DNA from 3 places in the Clostridium sp. FP1 genome. Region 3 is predicted to be linked to each of the others. Evidence: riboswitches for the same ligand, from Rfam matches in the RefSeq annotation. Region 3 holds a riboswitch; each other region holds the start of a gene.
What was found. Region 3 has a riboswitch for thiamine pyrophosphate ahead of G9F70_RS12490 (MTH1187 family thiamine-binding protein). Riboswitches for the same ligand answer to the same signal wherever they lie in the genome.
Positions count from the first base shown of each region.

Region 1: another riboswitch for thiamine pyrophosphate. It lies ahead of thiD (bifunctional hydroxymethylpyrimidine kinase/phosphomethylpyrimidine kinase); the one in region 3 lies ahead of G9F70_RS12490 (MTH1187 family thiamine-binding protein).
Region 2: another riboswitch for thiamine pyrophosphate. It lies ahead of thiS (sulfur carrier protein ThiS); the one in region 3 lies ahead of G9F70_RS12490 (MTH1187 family thiamine-binding protein).

Region 1 is NZ_JAAMNJ020000001.1:1,842,602-1,849,771, forward strand. It holds gene glpK (glycerol kinase GlpK) at 516-2,006, shown strand; gene G9F70_RS08920 (hypothetical protein) at 1,978-2,208, opposite strand; gene G9F70_RS08925 (hypothetical protein) at 2,387-2,803, opposite strand; TPP riboswitch at 3,050-3,161, shown strand; gene thiD (bifunctional hydroxymethylpyrimidine kinase/phosphomethylpyrimidine kinase) at 3,296-4,120, shown strand; gene cytX (putative hydroxymethylpyrimidine transporter CytX) at 4,113-5,330, shown strand; gene thiM (hydroxyethylthiazole kinase) at 5,306-6,142, shown strand; gene thiE (thiamine phosphate synthase) at 6,132-6,758, shown strand; gene G9F70_RS08950 (6-phosphofructokinase) at 6,997-7,170, shown strand, end outside.
Region 2 is NZ_JAAMNJ020000001.1:1,508,662-1,515,831, forward strand. It holds gene thiC (phosphomethylpyrimidine synthase ThiC) at 1-1,058, opposite strand, end outside; gene thiH (2-iminoacetate synthase ThiH) at 1,129-2,235, opposite strand; gene G9F70_RS07355 (thiazole synthase) at 2,235-3,011, opposite strand; gene thiF (sulfur carrier protein ThiS adenylyltransferase ThiF) at 3,041-3,652, opposite strand; gene thiS (sulfur carrier protein ThiS) at 3,654-3,848, opposite strand; TPP riboswitch at 3,909-4,039, opposite strand; TPP riboswitch at 4,179-4,282, opposite strand; gene G9F70_RS07370 (hypothetical protein) at 4,426-4,575, opposite strand; gene G9F70_RS07375 (HDOD domain-containing protein) at 4,565-5,749, opposite strand; gene G9F70_RS07380 (chemotaxis protein) at 6,065-6,973, opposite strand.
Region 3 is NZ_JAAMNJ020000001.1:2,607,539-2,614,708, reverse strand. It holds gene G9F70_RS12510 (helicase-related protein) at 34-1,791, opposite strand; gene G9F70_RS12505 (ABC transporter ATP-binding protein) at 2,005-2,760, opposite strand; gene G9F70_RS12500 (ABC transporter substrate-binding protein) at 2,741-3,745, opposite strand; gene G9F70_RS12495 (ABC transporter permease) at 3,783-4,559, opposite strand; gene G9F70_RS12490 (MTH1187 family thiamine-binding protein) at 4,531-4,821, opposite strand; TPP riboswitch at 4,955-5,062, opposite strand; gene G9F70_RS12485 (hypothetical protein) at 5,140-5,439, opposite strand; gene G9F70_RS12480 (patatin-like phospholipase family protein) at 5,576-6,586, shown strand; gene G9F70_RS12475 (S8 family serine peptidase) at 6,707-7,170, opposite strand, start outside.

The DNA.
Region 1 (7,170 bases), 760 kb from region 3:
CATGGACAAGCAACTTAATTCATAGGTAGTGGAAAAAATATCGATTAGGCCTATAAAAGATACTTTAGTCCATTGCTAAATATTAATAAAAAATAATTTAAAGTTACCCGTACCACATTAAACCTTAAGAGTTTAATAGCAACAATATTAGAAGCATTATTATTTATGAGCGGGAAATTAGTTAGGAGAGAATTATTGAAAGAACAATTTATTAGGAAATAGAAGCTAAGCCCATCGGGATTAATATATGGCAAATTAGCTTCTATTTTTTTGTCAATTTATAATGAAATTAAAATAAAGACTATAGTACTGTTCATAACAACAATAGCAAAGGAAACCATTTACATTGCAAAAAATCTAATAATCAGTTATACTTATTATATTAATAAATAATAAATGGCAAAGAATATGAGCCGCGTTATTATAAAGTGTTATGCTTTATTTTGATGTGGCTTTTAATATGTATTAAACTGTAAACGGTTAATATGACTATTTAAAAAAAGGAGTTTTTCACAATGGCTAAATATATAATGGCGTTAGATCAAGGGACAACAAGTTCAAGGTGTATTCTATTCGATAAGAAGGGACTTATTGTAACTTCCGCACAAAAAGAGTTTACTCAGATTTTTCCGAAAGAAGCCTGGGTAGAACATGATCCAATGGAAATTTGGTGGAGTCAAATTAGTGTTGCAACAGAAGCAATGGCTAAGGTTAATGCTACGGCGTCTGATATAGCAGCAATAGGTATTACAAACCAAAGAGAAACCACTGTGGTTTGGGATAGGCGAACTGGAGTTCCAGTATATAATGCAATTGTATGGCAATGTAGAAGGACGGCTGAAACTTGTGATGAACTAACAGAAAAAGGCTTTGATAAAGTAATTAGAGCTAAAACTGGATTGATTTTGGATGCTTATTTTTCTGGAACAAAAATAAAATGGATATTAGACAATGTAGAAGGCGCTAGAGAAAAAGCAGAACAAGGCAATTTATTATTTGGTAACATAGATACATGGTTAATTTGGAATTTAACAAAAGGAAAAACCTATGTAACAGACTATTCAAATGCTTCAAGAACATTACTATTCAATATTCATAAACTTACATGGGATGAAGAAATTTTGGAAACATTGAATATACCAAAATCAATGCTACCAGAGGTTAAACCTTCAAGTTGTGTTTATGGATATACAGATGCTTCCTTGTTTGGAGGAGAAATTCCTATTGCGGGCGCTGCTGGAGATCAACAAGCAGCCTTGTTTGGACAAACTTGTTACGCACCAGGAACAGCTAAAAACACATATGGTACAGGATGCTTCATGCTTATGAATACAGGAGAAAAGGCAATTGAATCCACACAAGGATTACTTACTACCATTGCTTGGGGAATAGATGGCAAAGTTGAGTATGCACTTGAGGGTAGTGTATTTATAGCTGGAGCTGCTATACAATGGTTAAGAGACGAGCTTCGTATGATTGACAATGCTGCTGATTGTGAGGAATATGCAAATGCAGTAGAAGACACAAATGGAGTATATGTGGTTCCTGCTTTTGTGGGGCTGGGAGCACCTTATTGGGATCCGTATGCAAGGGGGACAATAGTAGGGCTTACAAGAGGAGCGAAGAAAGAACATTTGATAAGAGCGACTCTGGAAGCACTTGCTTACCAAACACATGATGTTTTAAAAGCAATGCAAGAAGATTCTGGAATTACACTTACAGAACTTAAAGTAGATGGAGGAGCTTGCTCAAATAATTTCTTAATGCAGTTTCAATCTGATATTTTAAACGTTCAAGTAGACAGACCAGTAGTTACTGAAACTACTGCGCTAGGTGCGGCTTATCTTGCAGGACTTGCAGTAGGATATTGGAAGAGTAGAGAAGAAGTAGCAAAGCATTGGGCAATATCAAGAAGTTTTAAACCATCTATGACAGAGGAAAAAAGAAAAGAATTACTTCATGGATGGCATATAGCTGTTAAGAGATCAGGTATAAAACTTGAATAGGGTGGAATAAAAAATACCCACAAGAACTGTCATCGATTTTGACATTCTTGCGGGTATAAGAACCTTTTCCTTTTTTGATCTTTTGAATTCCTGTGCCTCTTCCAATTTCACTGGAATTAAATTTTCTTCTATTTAAATTCAGTTTGTTCATGTCAATTGTGAAGGACATACCTTGAATTAATTGCTTTTTAGATTTTTTCATTTAAATCTTCCTTTCATCTTTTATTTATTATATATTATGATAATTTCACATGAAATGCAATAGATTTTTGAAATTCAGCTGGATTTTTCTTGTAGTAATAAGCTACTAGGCATATCATTCAATATGGTTTAAGATTACAAAAAAAAATTAAGGCAGGATAATCCCGCCTTAACTTTTTTTATTTACTAGTACCTTTATTTGCTACTGATTGACTATTTAATTTTTTTGTCTCTTCTAATGTAGTACTATTAGTGCTACTACTCATATTATCCATGTTAGCCATGCTATTCATACCAGCACTATTACCTGAATTAGAAGCTGATTGGTTATTTAATTGTTTTGTTTCTTCTAAAGTAGTACCATTAGTGCTACTACTCATATTATCCATGTTAGACATACTACTCATAGCATTTGAAGCACCTATAGTACCTGAACTAGAAGCTGATTGATTATTTAATTGTTTTGTTTCTTCTAAACTAGCAGGATCAGAGCTCATATTCATACTATTCATAGCAGAGGCTGAAGCACCGCTATTACCTTTATTTGATACTGATTGGTTATTTAATTTTTTTGTTTGTTCTAAATTATTATTCATAAACATTCTCCTTCCAATATAAAAATTACACTGTACATATTCAGTGCTTATATAGTTTAACCATTTTCTTATAGAATATAGATGAAAAAATTAGTATGTATGTAATTTTTTAATTTTCATATGAAATTATCAAAAATAATAATTTGTCTATAATAATTTGTTATGTTATTATTAAGCGATGAAAGAAAATCACTAGACCTATGATTAGTTATTTTATTTCATATGTAACAGTTTATAAAAGTGAATAACCAAGCACAGGGGAGTTGGATAAGCCAACTGAGAGCAAGAACTGTAATTCTTTGACCCTAATAACCTGAACTGGATAATGCCAGCGTAGGAAGTTGTTTAATGGTGTATTATATATGTATATATTTTTATATAGCATGGTAATTTAAACACAAATCCTATGGGTTTGTGTTTTTTTGTTGTGAGTAAAAATAACTAATTGAAATAAAAATGTTTAAAATGTATAACAAATAGGAGGAAATTGAAATGAAAAAAGTTTTGACTATAGCGGGTTCTGACAGCTCAGGAGGAGCAGGAGTGCAAGCAGATTTAAAGAGTTTTAGTGCCAATGGGGTTTATGGAATGACCGTTATTACAGCAATAACGGCGCAGAATACCATGGGAGTTTTTGCAGTGCAAGATTTAGAAAAAGAAATTATTGTGGCACAAATTGATGCGATTTTTACAGATATAACTGTAGATGCAGTTAAAATTGGTATGGTGTCTGTGATTTCAACTATTGATGCCATAAGTGAAAAATTACAACAGTACAAACCTAAAAACATAGTACTGGATCCTGTAATGATTTCAAAAAGTGGTTATTCACTATTAAAGCCAGAGTCAAAAACCGCACTTATTAAGAATTTAATTCCATTAGCATCACTTATAACCCCTAATGTTCCAGAGGTCGTGGAAATTCTTGGCGAAGTACATTCAGAGATTACAAGTATTGAAACAGTGGAAGATATGGAAAGGGCAGCAAAAGAAATATACAAGTTAGGCTGTAAAAGTGTGCTTTTAAAGGGAGGCCATATAGAGGGAGATGCCATAGATGTATTTTATGATGGGAAGGAAATTACACATTTTAAATCCGAAAGAATCTCTACAAAAAACACTCATGGAACGGGATGTACGCTGTCTTCTGCTATAGCTGCAAATTTAGCGTTGGGTTTTAGTATGAAAGACGCAATAAAAAATTCAAAAGAATACATAACTACTGCTATAAAGCATTCCTTAGATATTGGATATGGAGTTGGACCTACTAATCACTTTTATGAATTATATAAGAAAGCAGGTATAGCAAATGATTAAGGATAGTGAAAAACTAGGATTTTGGACCTTTTTATTTTTATGGTTTGGAGCTGCGGTTTCTGTTGCTGAAATTCTTACGGGAGGATTCATTGCACCCTTAGGATTTAAAATAGGAGTGGTAGTAATTTTACTAGGACACTTGATTGGCACAGGAATATTGATGCTAGGTGGTATAATCGGTACTAGAGAAAAAGTGCCAGCCATAACTTCTACCGGTATTTCTTTTGGAGTATATGGTACATATTTATTTTCTATTTTAAATATACTTCAGTTAATTGGTTGGACGGCAGTTATGATAAAGGTAGCAGCCAGTTCTGTAAACTTAATAACACAAAGTTTATGGAGCTTCAATAATGTTTTAGTATGCATAGTGCTTATTGGAATACTTACAATATTGTGGCTTAGTTTTGGTAATGCAGGTATGAAAAAATTAAATACTACAGCCGTATTTTTGCTTTTTATACTTACTTTGGTTCTAGGATCAATTATTTTAAGGGATAAAACATTATATGCAAAGGCGAGTAGTTCAGGGATATCCTTTGGTGGAGCATTAGAACTCAGTATAATTATGCCGCTTTCTTGGTTACCTTTAATTGCAGATTACACTAGATTTGCAAAAAGTGAAAAGGGAGGAGCCTATGGAAGTTTTATAGGTTATTTTTTAGGAAGTTCATGGATGTTTATTATAGGCCTAGGAGCTGCTATAGTTTCAAATAATTCAGACCCTTCAGCTATTATGCTTGCTGTAAATTTAGGAATTACTGCTTTAGGCATAGTGGTACTTTCCACAGTAACCACTACATTTTTAGATGTGTATTCAGCAGGAGTTTCTTTTTTAAATATTATGCCAAAGCTCAGTGAAAAAAAAGTTGGTATTGTTATGGCTATTATTGGTACCTTAGTGGCTGTAATACTTCCTATAGAAAATTACCAAAGCTTTTTATATGCTATAGGGTCAGTATTTGCACCCTTATTTGCAATTTTAATTACTGACTATTTTATAATAAAGAAAAATACAAAGCTACAAGATAGTGTCCTTATCAATTGGGGAGCTATCATTGTATGGATTATAGGAATAGTACTTTATTATGTTTTTATAAAAAAAGATTTGCTACTGGGAGCTACAGTACCAGTTATGATTATTACAGGATTTATCTATGCAATAACTTGGAGGTGGACGTATAAATGGAAATTAATAAAAAAATCATAGAATTATTAAATAGTATAAAAGAAAAAAATCCCTTGGTACATCATATAACAAATTATGTTACGGTTAATGATTGTGCTAATATTACCCTTGCTATTGGTGGGTCGCCAGTTATGGCGGAGGATATTAATGAGGTTTCTGATATGGTATCTCTTTCCTCTTCACTTGTAATAAATATAGGAACCTTAAACTCTTCAAGTGTACAATCTATGATTCAGGCAGGAAAAAGAGCAAATGAGTTAAATATACCTGTTATTTTAGATCCTGTTGGAGCAGGGGCAACATCCTATAGAACAGAGACCGCTAAAAGGATTATAGACGAAGTAAAATTAGCGGTTATTAGAGGGAATTTATCGGAAATAAAAACAATCTATGGTGTTAATTCTAAAACAAAAGGTGTAGACTCTTCAGAAAGTGTTTCTGAAAATGGCAATGAGCTTATAGAAGAAAAAGAAATGGCAAGAGCACTTGCGAGTAAATTAAATACAGTGGTGGCTATAACTGGAGTGGTAGACATAATAACAGATGGTAAAACTCTTTACACCGCATCAAATGGGCATAAAATAATGGCTAAGGTTACGGGCACGGGATGTATGTGCACTTCACTTATTGGTTGTTATTTAGGAGCAGGAGATAACAATCTTCTAGCAGCTTTATCAGGAATTGTTTCTATGGGTATTGCAGGAGAAATAGCCTATGAAGGTTTAGATAAAATTAACGGTGGCACAGGAACTTTAAAAGTAAAAATACTAGATGCTATTTATAACTTATCTCAAATTGAAATAATAGAAAGGAGCAAAATAAATGAAGAATAATATAGATTATAGCCTTTATCTTGTTACAGATAGGGATGTTATAGTAAATACAGATATATATACTGATGTAGAGGAGGCTATAAAAGGCGGAGTTACATTAGTTCAGATTAGAGAAAAGAAGGTAGGTACTTTAGAATTCTATAACATTGCAGTAAAAATAAAATGCATTACAGATAAATACAAAGTCCCACTAATAATTAATGATAGACTTGATATTGCCCTGGCAATAGATGCTGCAGGGGTCCACCTGGGTCAAAGCGATATGCCAGCAGATATTGCAAGGCGTATACTAGGCAATAATAAAATAATAGGTGTTTCTACATCAACCCTTGAAGAAGCTAAAAAGGCCGAAAGACAAGGTGCGGAATATGTAGGGGTGGGGGCTATGTTCCCTACAACTACTAAAGATGATGCAAGTGCGGTTTCTGTAGCCTGCTTAAAAGAAATAAAGGAAGGTATTTCTATTCCTGTAGTTGCTATAGGTGGAATTAGTGAAAAAAATGTATCATTATTAAAGCCAGCAAATATTGATGGTATAGCAGTAGTTTCGGCTATACTTTCCAAAAAATCTGTAAAGATAGCAGCAGAAAAATTAGGGGATTTATTTAGAGCATAAAAGCGAAGATTTTGAAAATTCAAAATAGTTGTTGTAATATATGTAAAAACAAATTATAATCTATTTAGAAATTAATTTGATTATTACAATATTAGTGCTTTATTTATAAGAAGTCTAAAAACACTAAAGTAAGTTAGCCCAGTATGATGAATAATCACATTGGGCTTTTTATAATGTTTTTATGATTTAGTAATACATATAGTGTAAAGAAATGACAAAATTATAAGGAGTGTTCAATATGATATTTCCAGGTAAGGTTTTAATTGCACAGGGTGGAGGTCCAACCGCTGTTATTAATCAATCCCTAGTTGGCGCAGTGCTAGAAGCAAGAAAATTTGCGCAGGTAACAAAAGTCTATGGTGCTATAAGTGGAGTAAATGGAATAGTTAATGAGAATTTTTACGATTTAACT
Region 2 (7,170 bases), 1.1 Mb from region 3:
GCAGCTATTTTTGCAGCGATGATACCTTCTTTAACATCTTCAAGCATTGGTAATCTTAGATGCTCAGCTGGAGTTACGTAACATAAGAAATCAGCTCCACAACTTGCAGCTAATGCTCCGCCGATGGCACTTGTTATGTGGTCGTAGCCTGGTGCTATATCTGTAACTATAGGTCCGAGTACATAAAAGGGAGCACCGTGACAAAGTTTCCTTTCAAGGAGCATATTTGCTTTAATTTCATTTAATGCCATATGACCTGGTCCTTCTATAATAACTTGTACATTTCTAGCCCAAGCTCTTAGGGCAAGTTCTCCCAGTGTCATTAATTCTTTGATTTGACAAGCATCAGTAGAATCACTTAGACAGCCTGGTCTGCATGCATCTCCTAGACTTAAGGTTAAATCATATTTTTCACATATATCTAATAACTCATCGAAATATTCGTAAAAAGGATTTTCCTTATTGTTAAGTTCCATCCATGCATAAAGAAGGGAACCACCTCTTGAAACAATGTTCATAAGGCGTTTATTTCTTTTAAATACATTAGCAGTTTCACGGTTTATACCTGCGTGAATAGTTACAAAATCAACACCATCCTTTGCATGCTTTTCTACAACATCTAAAAATTCCTTTGCAGTAATGTCCTTTAATTCTTTATCATAAAAACCTACAGCATCATATATTGGAACAGTACCAATCATAGCAGAAGAGCATGTAACAAGTCTTTGTCTAAATTCTTTGGTTTTTCCAAAGGAGCTTAAGTCCATTATAGCCTCAGCTTTCATGTCTAAAGCTAGTTGTACTTTTTTCATTTCTTCATCAATATCATAGCAATCCTTTGATATACCTAAATTTACATTTATTTTTGTTTTTAAGCCTTCTCCAACGCCTTCTGGGTCTAGGGATTTGTGATTCTTATTGGCAGGTATAACAATTTTACCTTGTGACATAAGCTTTTTTAAAAGTTCTACATCCATATTTTCCTTTTTAGCCACTATTTCCATTTCCTTTGTAGTAAAGCCTTTTCTTGCAGCATCCATTTGAGTTGTATATATCATTTTAAAATCTCCTTTATTATTTAGTTTTTTTTAATACTCAGTATATTTCATGCACCTTTTAATGATGAATTTAAAGTGCCATCCAATCCTTAAAAATAGGTTGATAGTTTTTAGCAAGTATTGCTTGCTTAACTTCTTCAACAGTTCGATCATCACTTATTTCAAATTGACTCTCACCAGAGGAGGATGATGATGTATGGCCTCCAACTTCTGTAGATACACCAGCAGACATTTTAGTTATTCCCAGGGGAATTAAATTATCTCTAAAGCTCTGGGTTTCTCTTGTAGAAAGTGTTATACCTACACGAGGAAGAAAGATTCTAAAAGCAAGAATTATTTGAAGTAAATTTTTATCTTCTACAAAACATAGATCATTAAAACTTCCTACATGAGGTCTTATTCTAGGGGTGGAAATACTAACTTCCATCTCCGCATATTTATTTTGAAGATATTCTGCATGTAGTGCTGCAAAAAAAGATTCTTTTCTCCAATCAGCAAGACCTAGCAGTGCGCCGATATTAATGCTTCTAATTTTGGCTTTGCAGCCTCTTTCAGGTGCATCTAATCTAAACTTGTAATCTTTCTTTGGGCCTTTGATATGGACTTTGTCATAAATACACTCATCATAAGTTTCTTGAAAGACGGTTAGACCATCTACGCCAGCTTCAACAACTTTCATATATTCATCTGTAGTTAAGGGATATATTTCTATTGAAATTGAATCAAAGTATTTCTTTAAAATTTTCACGGCATCAACTATATAAGATACAGGAGCTTCAGTGCTACTTTCACCGGTTAGTACAAGAATGTGTTTAAGCCCCGAAGACGCAATAGCCTTTGCTTCTTGTTCAATTTCTTTCATAGTTAAGGTTTTTCTTTTTATTTTATTTTCCACATTATAGCTACAGTAGGCACATTTATTAACACAATAATTTGATATATATAAGGGGGTAAATAGCAAAATTGTTTTTCCAAAATGCTGCAGTGATAATTGATGAGCCTTTTGTGCTATCTTTTCCATATGTTTTTCGGCAGTTGGCGAAAGTAGTGCTAAAAAATCCTGTTTTGAAATCTTATCGTTGTTAAGAATATTTAAAATATCTTCATCTTTTATTTGTTTAAAAAAATCCTCAAAGTCAATATTCTTATGCTCAGTATAACAATCATAAAAACTCATTATTTATCACCTTCATGTAAAAAGCCAGTTAGAGGAGAAGATGCTACAGCTAAACTATTTTCAGAGCCAAGCTTTGAAATATACGCAAGTCTTCCAGCTTTTACTGCAAGTGAAAAGGCTTCAGCCATTTGCACTGGATTATTTGAGGTTGCTATAGCAGTATTAACAAGTACTGCAGCAGCTCCCATTTCCATTGCTTCAGCTGCCTCAGAGGGTCTTCCTATACCGGCATCAACGATTATCGGAAGAGATATTTCGTCTATTAGTATTTGTATTAATTCCTTAGTTCTTATTCCACGGTTAGTTCCTATTGGAGAACCAAGAGGCATCACCGCAGCGGCGCCGGCTTCAACTAATCTTTTTGCACTCATTAAATCAGGACTCATATAGGGAAGTACTACAAAGCCTTCTCTTGAAAGAATTTCAGTTGCGTTTATGGTTTCATAGTTATCAGGTAATAGATATTTGTTATCTGATATAACTTCAATTTTAATCCAGTTACCACAGCCCATGGCTTTTGCAAGGTGAGCTATTCTAACTGCTTCTTCTGCATTTCTAGCGCCAGAAGTATTAGGTAACAATATACAATTTTTAGGTATGTACTCTAAAATATTTTCTTCTTTCGATGATAAGTTAACTCTTCTAATTGCCATAGTAACTATTTCAGTACCACAAATTTCAATAACTTTGGGTACCATAGCATTATTACTGAACTTACCTGTACCTATTAATAGTCTGCTTTTAAGCTCTACACCAGCGATTATTAGATTGTCCATAATATACACTCCCTTTATATAAAATAAATTTAAACATCATTTTCCCCTAAAATAAGTCTAAGTACCATGTTAGCTTGGTGATTTGCTACTATATTTACTCTAGGTGCAAAAGGCGTGTAGCCTAGATCAATATCAGAGAATTCATCACCAGCTAGATAAAAATTATTTCGTATTTTTCTTGTTTTTATTGAGTTACTTGAAAAATATCCTGCCATACCAGAGCCAGCCACTATAGGTTTATCAGGCATTTTAAGCAAAGTAGTATTAACTAATGTAGCTTTACTTTGAGAATTATCAAAGGCTTCAACTATGATATCTACATCCTTAAATAATTGTTCTATATTAGTTTCATCCACAAATATATTTGTGCTTTCAAGCTCTATATCAGGATTAATATCATTCAATACTTCTTTTAAGGCTTCAGTTTTATACATTCCAATATGCCTTAAAAAGTATTGCTGCCTATTTAAATTGCTTTTATCCACTTTATCAAAATCAATAAGTACAAGTTTGCCTATACCTATTCTTGTTAAAGATACTGCCACATTTGAACCTAGACCACCAAGTCCAGCAATACCAACTACAGCATTTTTAAGTTTTTCAGAAATATTATCCACAGGTATCATGTTGATATTATCCATTTTAACCACCTCCCACAAAGCTTACTACTTCAATGATATCTGCCTTATAAAGTTTATGGTTTTCATAGTTTTCTTTTGGTATGATTTCATAATTTACTTCTATAACTACTTTTTCGGAAGATAGATTTAAATGAGTAAGTAGGGTAGTTATAGTTATGCCATTTTCAAAGATCATTTCAGTGCCATTTATAATCATGATTTACCTCCTAAAAAGAATATTATGGAAATAAAAAATACAAGCCCATAGAGAGCTTGCAATAAAAATACAAATCCGCTCCCTACGTTGGAATTACCCAAATCAGGTTATGAGGGTCAGAGATAACATCTCTTTCTCAGCTTATGAAGGCACATTTTTCATGTGACAAGTAAGCTCCCCTTGCTTTAGGCATTTCCATAAAATAACTAGTGGTAATCACTTGTTATTTTATGGAAATGACTAATTATTAAATTTTAAATATAAACTAAAAAAAGCTTTACCATATGGTAAAGCTTTTTACAAGGAAATACTATAAAGACTAATTATAATAATCATCGCAAATAACTTTCCTACGGTAGTTTTAGCTACATCAGGTTCAGAGAGTTAGGTTAATATAAACCTTCTCAGCCAAATTGGCACCCCTAGTTAATTATATTTATTTTTCATGTGAACAATAACCAAAATATTACTTTGTGTTCATTATAGTACTGAAATATTATTCTGTAAAGGTTTTTTTGTAGCTTATTATTTTACAGATGCCACGTGGGTGGCACCTTTGTTTTATTTCATATGTTAGTTAGTTTTCTTCGATTACATCATTTATTTTTGTTAAAGGAAGTTTAATTGTAAAAATAGTTCCTGTTCCAACTTCAGTTATAACGGCTCTTTTAATTGAGCTTAATACGTTTACTTCATCATCTACGAAAAGTACATTGTTATACTCCATTCATGTCCACCTCATTCTTAATATCTTCAATAAATTCTTCAAACTCTGATTTTTTAATATTCAAACAATTAAAAGCATTATCATCTAAAATTGAGTAATTTTCTAAATTTAACAATTTGAGTGAATAGTAATCAGCAATATGAATAGTGCAAGTTAGTTCAAGATTTATCTTACTGGCATTTAAAGGGTTATGATGGTATAAGGCTGATTCTACAATAGAATCAGGGATACCCCACCAGTTTAAAAGATATGCACCAATTTCTTCATGAGATACGCCTAAGCGTTCCTTCTCAGCTTGACTAAATGGTATCTTCCTTTTAGTAATATCATTAAGTACATTCTCGTATTCTATAGGGAAATTTTTAAAGAGAATAATTTTTCCTATATCGTGCATAAGACCTGCTGATGCATCTTTATCTAGTAATTTTTTTTTGAGTAAATTTTTGTATATTTTAACCATGATTTGATTTGTCAGACTAGAATGGGCCCAAAGTAATTCTTTTTCTTTTAATTTAGTAGGAACTAAATTAAAAATTTCTGACGTCAGAATTATATTTTTAATGTTTACCAAGCCTAAATTCATAATTGCTTTCTTAACTGCTCCTGTTTTTGCTCCAAAATAGGCACAATTAGCTACCTGCAGTATTTTACTTGAAATAGCAGGATCCTCTTGTATAGTTGATGAAATCTCTTCTATATCAGCATCTCTAGCTATAAGCTTATTCAAATTTATATATAATCCAGGCAAAGTAGGTAAGGTATCGAAGGAGTTTACAATATCTAATAAATTTTCATTTTTTAATAGTTCCTGGGTCTTAAAAATTTCATTGATAGCTATTTTAAACGTTTCATCCTCCCAAGGTTTTAAAAAATAGGCTCTTGCCAAGTTATTTTTTATAGCGCTAAATATCAAATTCTCTTCAGCATAACCACTTAATATTACCCTAATAGTTGAAGGATACAGTAACATGACTTTACTTAAAAGTGCATATCCATCCATCTCAGGCATTTTTAGATCTGAAACAATTAGAACTATAGTATTTTTACTTAATATATCTAAAGCTTCTGCGCCACTTTCAGCGTAAAACACGGTATACTGGCTACCTAGAAACATTCGCCTAATAGCTTTTAAAATAGGCTTCTCATCATCTACAAATAAGATAGATTTATTCATATAATCACCTCTTGTTAGAATATTTGATATTTAGTACCTGCATTAATTATCGGAATCTTTGTAAAATTCTTTAATTTTAAATTTTTAACGACATTTCAGAAGGAAAGTCTCCTGCTTCTATAAGTGAGAAAATTTAGTGCCACTTGTCACGGAGGTGGCATTTTTGTTATTATTACTTAATTGAGAGATTTTGTATGTTTCATGTGTATTACTATATGAGAGGTGTTTAAAGATGATAGATAAATTGGTTAATCGACTAAAAGCTGTGAATATTAAATTCACAGCTTTTATTACTAATAGTGTATATAGTGTTATTTACTTATGAGAATTGCTAATGAATCCATCAATACAAGTTACAAGCTCTCCTATTTCGGGCTTGCTTAGTTGTGCATCTGCACCAACAGAGTTACCCTTATGTTTTAAATCACTAGTAATTAATGAAGAGAATAATATAACTGGCAATTTTTTAAGGATAATATGTTCTTTAATTTTTCTTGTTAGTGTATGACCATCCATTTGAGGCATTTCAATATCAGTTATAAGTACGTTACAGTCTTCCACAAACTTTTCATTTTTTTCCTCAACTAAATTAAGTAAATAATCTAAAGCTTGCTTTCCATCATCAAATATCTTTAAGTTATTAAATCCAGCCTTAAGAAGAGTATCTTTTAATAATCTTCTAATTAATGGAGAATCATCAGCCAGGACTAGTTTAACATTAGATCTATCTTTATAAGCTATGTCAACAATTTTATCCTCACTAATTCCTGTAGAAGGACTGATATCAGTAACTATTTTTTCGAAATCTAGAAGTAGTATTATTTTATTTCCTAAAACAATATTTCCTATAACTAGTGAATTAACAGATATGTCATCGGGCTTGGTTATTTGTTCCCATTTAATACGATGAACACCTACAATATTGTCAATACTAAAGGCAACCTGAATTTTATTAAATTCGCATAGAATAATTTTTGCTTCAATTTCACTTTTATGCTGTTTTTCTAAAACATATTTTAAATCTATTAAGGTTATTATTTTATCTCTATATAGTGTAAGTCCTGCTATGGCAGGATGTGAATCAGGGAGTTTTGTTAAGTTATTTGCATGTATTACCTCTTTAACTTTTATAATATTAATTGCATAATGCTTATTACTTATGACAAATTCGAGTATTTCAACTTCACCAGTTCCAGATTCTAATAGTATATTGTTATTATTCATACTTTCCCTCACTTTCGAATGGTTATAAACATAGGATTTAATAAAAAATAAATTTTAATTGAATTATTTCGTAATTTTTTTTGAAATCATATATATTATATATGTCGAACAAAAACTTCACAACTTTACTTTTAAATATATGAATTATGATTTATTGGTAAAGTAGAATTTAAAAATAATAAAACAGAATATAAAAG
Region 3 (7,170 bases):
TGCCTAGAAAAATCAGTGACTTTAATATTTATTTTATATGCTCTTTAATATGCTGTTAATATCATCGCTAACTTTTATCCTATTCGCATATACCCATTGTTCATCAAAATTCAATTTACATACTTTTGAAAATGAATAATAAAGATTTATTTTTTGGTAGTAAAGTTCTAATTCATAAAGGTCTTCTAAATGACACTGTGGTTTTGAGATAATCTCTTTTTTAGCTATGAACAATTCATCCACATAGCTTAAAAATGCATTCATCATTTTATCATTAGATACATCAAAAGGAATTTTTAGTAGTCTCCACTGAATTCTTTCCTCCAATTTATAATGCCTTAAATTATCTAATACTACCAAATACTCGCTTATATCCATTTTTCTATAAAAAGGCGTTTTTTCTTCTTTTGTACTCCATAAAGCTAATTTTTCTCTAAGGGAAAGAGAACTGATCTTTAATATAGCCTCACTTGGCCCTATTACTGCTTCTTCAATAGTTTTATCCTTTGTATCTAAGCTTTCTCTTATAAAATCTTGAGTGTTACCATAAGATGCTACATATCCAACTTCATATATTCCTTTTCTACCTGCTCTTCCCGCTATTTGTTTAACTTCTTGAGAATTTAAATATCTTATCTCATTACCATCAAACTTTTTAATATCCATAAATACTATCCTTTTTATAGGAAGATTTACCCCCATACCTATGGCATCAGTGGATACTAAAATTGTGCTTTCCTTGTTAATAAACTGATTGTACTGTTTTTTTCTCACCTCTGGTGGCAAATCTCCATAGATTAAACTTACTTTTATACCTAAATTCGAGTAATGATAAGCTAGTTCTAACACTTTCTTCTTTGAAAATGTAACAAGTGCATCGCCTTCTTGAATACTCTTATATACAAAAGAGTTATCTTCCATTACAAGAGGGACATCTCTTTTGTACTCAATAATCTCGTACTCCTCTCCGCAATCCTCTATTATTTCTATAAGCAAATCCTTTGCATTTATTGCTCCGCAAATGTGTATCTCTTTACTTTTTAATGCTAAAACAGCTCTAGTCCAAGCAGCTCCCCTTTGGTCATTATCGATCATTTGAATTTCATCTATAATACCAACTTCATACTCCTCCCTTATATCTAATTTTTCTATAGTACAGCAAATGTGCGCAGCATCTTCAATATTTATTTCTTCTTCTCCAGTTGCAAGGTTACATTTTACGCCTTGGCTATTTAATCTTTCGAAGTTCTCAAGTGCTAATATTCTTAGTGGAGAAAGATAAATTCCACTTGTTGACTCTTTAAGCCGCATCATGGCATTATAGGTTTTTCCCGTATTAGTTTCACCTAAATGGAGATAAAATTTTCTCTTGAATTTCCTTGTTCCCTCATATTCATCTTTAGGGTTAGTTGGAAACACACGTTCAAATTCACTAGATATAATTTCAGGAATATGCTCAGTTATTAATACACTTATAATTCCAGATTTTAAATAGCTTTCACCCTTATTCTTTGAGATTATATCAAAATTAAAGTTTGTATTATTTTTCTTATTGTAATCATCCACAAGCCTTATTGATATATATTCCAGTAACTGTGAATAATTTTCATAAACCCTTTTATAGTCTTTGAAATTTTCACTCTTAAACGCCTTTAGTTCCTTTAATTTCTTTCTTACCGCTGCTTCATGTTCCCACAAGGCATTTGACTTAGTGTGTACTGCTATTTCTTTAATCTGTGAAAACTGACTTTTTAGTTTTATGAAATTTCTTTCTAGCGCTCCTTTTTTCATTTCTTTCCTCCAATATTCAGTAGCTAGGAACATGAAGATAAATACCAAGTCAAAAATGCGATTTATATTGACTTAGTATTTATCTCCATGTGACTTAATATTATATTTTATCACAATACTAATTTTTCATACCTTTTTTAGGCACATAAAGATAAAACACCCAACTTAATTATTTTAAGGTGGATGTTTTATTGGGTTGTTTTTTAAGATTCCTTATAATGTTTGTAAAATAATTCTCTTTATTTCATTGAATTTTTCTGATGTAACTATATCCGCAGTTCTATTTTTAGGTAAATCAACAATTATTTCTTTTTTTATAGTTGCTGGTTTATCTGATAATACATATATTCTATCAGATAAAAATATTGCTTCCTCAATATCATGAGTTATAAATATTATGGTAGCTTTTAGTTCTTTAATCACGTCTATTAGCCAATAGTGCATCTTTGATCTAGTAATTGCATCAAGTGCACCAAAAGGCTCATCTAGCAGCATAATATCCGAGGATGACATATATGTTCTAAGTAATGCGGCTCTTTGCCTCATACCTCCGGAAAGCTGAAATGGATATTTATATTCAAAGCCCTGGAGTCCAAAAGTTTTAAAATGAGTAAGCACCTCGGCCCTTGCCTCTTTTTTAGATTTCCCTTTTATTATAAGAGAAAGTGTAGTATTGTCCACAATATTTTTCCAAGGTAATAGCAAGTCCTTTTGATGCATATAACTTACCTTTTCAATATTACCATGGCATTCTCGTCCGTCAATTATAATTTCACCTGAATCTTGAAGTAAAAGACCTGATATAATATTGAAAATAGTACTTTTACCACTGCCACTTGGTCCGAGTAAACTTATAAATTCATTTTCACTGGCATAAAAGGAAACATCATTTATTATATCCATACTTCCAAAGGTTTTTTTAATATTTGATACCTTTAATTTTTCATTACTAGTTTGGTAAGTACTCATTAGTAAATGCCTCACTTGCCTTCATATCTTTTTGTATAAGCTTTCTGTCTAAAAGAAATTTGGTGTAATTATTCCAAACTGATTCTTTCATTTCACCCCATCTTTTAGCTTCAGCTTTATACTGTCCCTTTAAATATTTTTGACTCTCTATAGCAAGAGCTTTATCTGTCTCTGGTGCATTTTTCAATAAAATTTTAGCACTTTCCTCAGGTTTTTCCATACAATATTCATATCCTTTTGTAACAGCTTTTAAAAATTTCTTTGCTATTTCTGGATTTTCTTTTAATTTATTTTCATTAGCTATAATTACTGGAGTATAATAGTCTAAATCATTATTTAATTTTCCAATATCAATATAGTCAATAGGAATATTTTTAAGCTTAGCTTCTATTCCTGTCCATCCATAAAATATCCATTCAAAATCAATATTTTTCTTAGTTACAGCAAAGAAATCCTCTGCTCCTGCATCCACTGTCTTTAATTTTGAAAAATCCGCATTATCTTTTTTCATAAGGGCTTTTAATATTGCAGTTTCGGAAGGAGATCCCCATCCACCATAGGTTTTACCTTCAAAATCCTTGGGCGACTTAATGTTTTTCCCCACAGGTGCTGCAAATCCTGAAGTGTTGTGTTGAATTATTGTAGCTATAGCCTTTATTGGAAGTGGATCTTTAGCACTTCTAGCATAAGTTACATCTTCTTGATAGCTTATACCAAAATCTCCTTTACCTGCAGCAATTAAAGTTGAAGTACTTCCCTGTGCAGGCTGGATGATCTCCACATCAAGTCCTTGTTCTTTAAAATATCCATTGTCTTTTGCTACATATAATCCAGTATGATTAGTATTTGGTACCCAATCTAAAATAACTGTAACCTTTTTTAAGGTTTCTTCCTTAGTTACACTTTCTTTTTTTGTACCACAACCTACAAATAAAACTGCAGTCATTGAAGCTATTAATAATAATGAAATTGATTTCTTTAGCATTTTATTACCTCCAAGTAGAATAAAATATTATATAAGTTTAGTTTTTCTTATCTGCTTTATTTCTACTCCAAGGAGTAAAAAAATATTGTAATAAATACAAGAGCCCAAATAGTCCCATGCTTAATAATACAATAATTATAATTACTGCAAAAACTTTATCAAGGGCATATGAATTTTTAGCTCTAATCATATATACCCCAAGGCCCTTATCTCCTCCTAGCCATTCTCCAATAACTGCCCCCATAATGCTATAGGTCGCAGCTATTCTAAGGCCTGAAAAAAAATTCACAGTAGAGGCTGGTAGCTTTACCATTGTAAAAATTTTAAACTTACTAGCTCCCATGGTCTTTAAAAGGTTTATCATATCCATGTCCACTGATTCTAAACCATCCATCAAACTAATAACTATAGGAAAAAAACATACTAGTACTACCACAATAATCTTAGGCAATGTTCCAAAACCAAACCATATTACAAAAAGTGGTGCTAAAGCAATAATAGGAATGGTTTGAGATACTACTAAAATTGGATATACGCATTTTTTGATAAGCTTTACATTGTCCATTAATATAGCTAAAATTAATGCGAGCAAAATTGATATTGTGAATCCAATCAAGGCTTCACATAATGTTGCATAAATATGTTTAGTAATACTAGGCAATATATTAACTAAGGTAATAATAATGTCTTTTGGTGAAGGCAATATGTACTGTGGAACCTTCCACTTATCTATAGCTATCTGCCATATAAAAAGAATTACTAATTGGAAAAATACAGGAATGAGTTTATTTTCTATATTTATATGTTTTTTCATTCATAGTCACGCCTTCAGCTTTATAATCTATTTTTACTATAGAAACAACTCTAGCCGCTCCTTGCTCTACACAAATTTCTTGAGCCATTTTTACTATATCCAAAAGCTCATCTAGTTCACCCTCCATAGTAGTTTCCATTGGTCCTACCTCATATTTTACTCCACTAGCTTGAATATACTCTATAACCTTGTCTACCACAGGGTAGATTCTTTCCTCTGCCACCACTGGTATAACTTGAAGACTTACATTTACAACTGACATTTAAATTCCTCCTTAGTCATCACCTAGGGTGATGCATTATTAAAATAAAATAAAATAAACCCTTAGCTCTTAATTGAACGAAGGGTTTTTTAATCCTATAACTTTGCACCGTTATAAAGTCTTATTTAAAACTAAGTGCAAATCATATTTTCCCTCCGCCGGCATTACCCAATTCAGGTTATAAGGGTCGAAACATAAATGTTTCCTCTCAGACAAAATATTGACTCCCCTAATTTTTAATGTTTAGTTACTTTACAAATTCATATTACCTTAAGTTTCTTTTAATGTCAAAGAATTTTAAGATATTATTGATTTTTCTTAATTGCTCATATTGTTTTCAAAATTTTTGATATGTTCTTTAAGTTCGTCTATTTGTTTTTGCAAATCCTTATTGCTACCCTTAGTATCATTTTTCCCATTATCTCCACATTGGGTATTTTGCTGCGCTTGGAGATTTTGAGCTTGAGCTGCAATTATCAAAATGATCTGTGCTACACCTACTAAAAAATTTCCTACTACATTTTGTTGATTAACATTAAGCTTTTCAGCAATTAAAATCCCTACTACTGTTGCTAATGTAGCTAATTCACAAGGTGTGTATTCTTCTATATTTTTCATTGATTGCCTCTTTTATAAAATCATTATAATATATGATATTCTTTTCATAAACAAGGGTGTAAATATAATTTATTTTCGATAATATAGGTCATGGAAATCTACTTGTTCATATATTACTCATAAAGGGGTGTTATATATGGACATTTATAATAAGAGAAAATTTGCAGATGTAGTGTTTGAAGGTGGTGGGGTTAAAGGCATTGGTCTTGTAGGTGCCTTAAAAACATTTGAGGATAATGGGTATGCGTGGAAGAATATTTCAGGAAACTCTGCTGGTTCTATTGTTGCTGCACTAGTTGCAGCGGGTTACTGCGCTGAAGAAATAAAAAAATTAATGATACAAATTGACTACAAGAGAATTGCTGATAAAAGTCATTTTAATATTCCTATATTATCTAATACTTGCAATCTACTATTTAAAAAAGGCATTTTTAAAGGTGATTATTTGAAAAACTGGATTGATGAAGCTCTTTTAAATAAACTTCAGCTTAAAAACGAAAAAAAAGTAACCTTTGGAGACTTGATTATCCCAGAAGAAAAAGGGATTCTTTTAAATAATAAGAAGTATAAAAGAAAATACAAGCTTCATATTATAGCAACGGATATTAGCCGTGGGAAGATGCTAATATTGCCAGAAGACATTGCTGAATACGGTATAAATCCTGATGATTTGGAAGTAAGTTTGGCAATTAGAATGAGTATATCTATTCCCTATTTTTTTCAACCTGTAAATTTAAATGATGCAAATTCTAATAAAAAGTCTTTCATTGTTGATGGCGGGGTTCTAAGTAATTACCCAGTTTGGATTTTTGATGTAAATGGCATCCCCAGGTGGCCAACCATTGGTTTTAAGCTAGGAGGAAACAAAGAAATCCGAGAACATAAAATCACAAATATTTTGAATTTCACTAGTTCAATTATTGAGACTATGTTAGAAGCACAGGATGATATTCATATAAGAGAAATGGATTATCTACGAACTGTAAAAATCAATACTCTTGATATTAAAACCACAGACTTTAATATTTCTAATAAAAAAATTATGGATTTATATGATTCTGGTGAAGTTTGTGCCTATGATTTCCTTAAAAATTGGGAAGTTAATTATAAAAAGCATTCACTCCTTAGAAGTAATTCTTCTAAATAAAGCATATGTTTCATCTGTGAAATTAAAAGAAGAAAAACAGCTCCTATACATTATACAGGGCTGTTTTTCTAATCAATTTACTTTATGCAATTGCAAAAATTTTATATTGTCTTAGCACTCTTAATGTACAATTATTTCAGTTGCATCTATAAATGGCTTCATACCTTCAAGACTGTCCCATATAAAGCATTTTATACGAGTTCCATTTGGTGTTAATTGTATTTTTTCTGATAACATAATTTGCTCATTTTTACCTACCTGACCATTTACAACTTTGTATGAAATAAGCTTATTATAATTATCAAATAATCCGATAATCAAAGTTATACTTTCAGGTTTTTCAGTAGGGTTTATCACTTCAAATGATATTTTTGCTTCTCCATTATCAATAATACTGTTTTTCAATTTTATTGATAATCCTTTTGTGTAAATAATTACACATTCTTTATTACTTACATTTCCTTGCTTATCTGTAGCTGTCACTTTTATTTTGTTTTCTCCTTCTTTTAGGTATAACTCTGTACTATAGGCATCTCCAGTTTTAATAACTTGAGCACTAGCTATTTCCACATCATTTAACCACA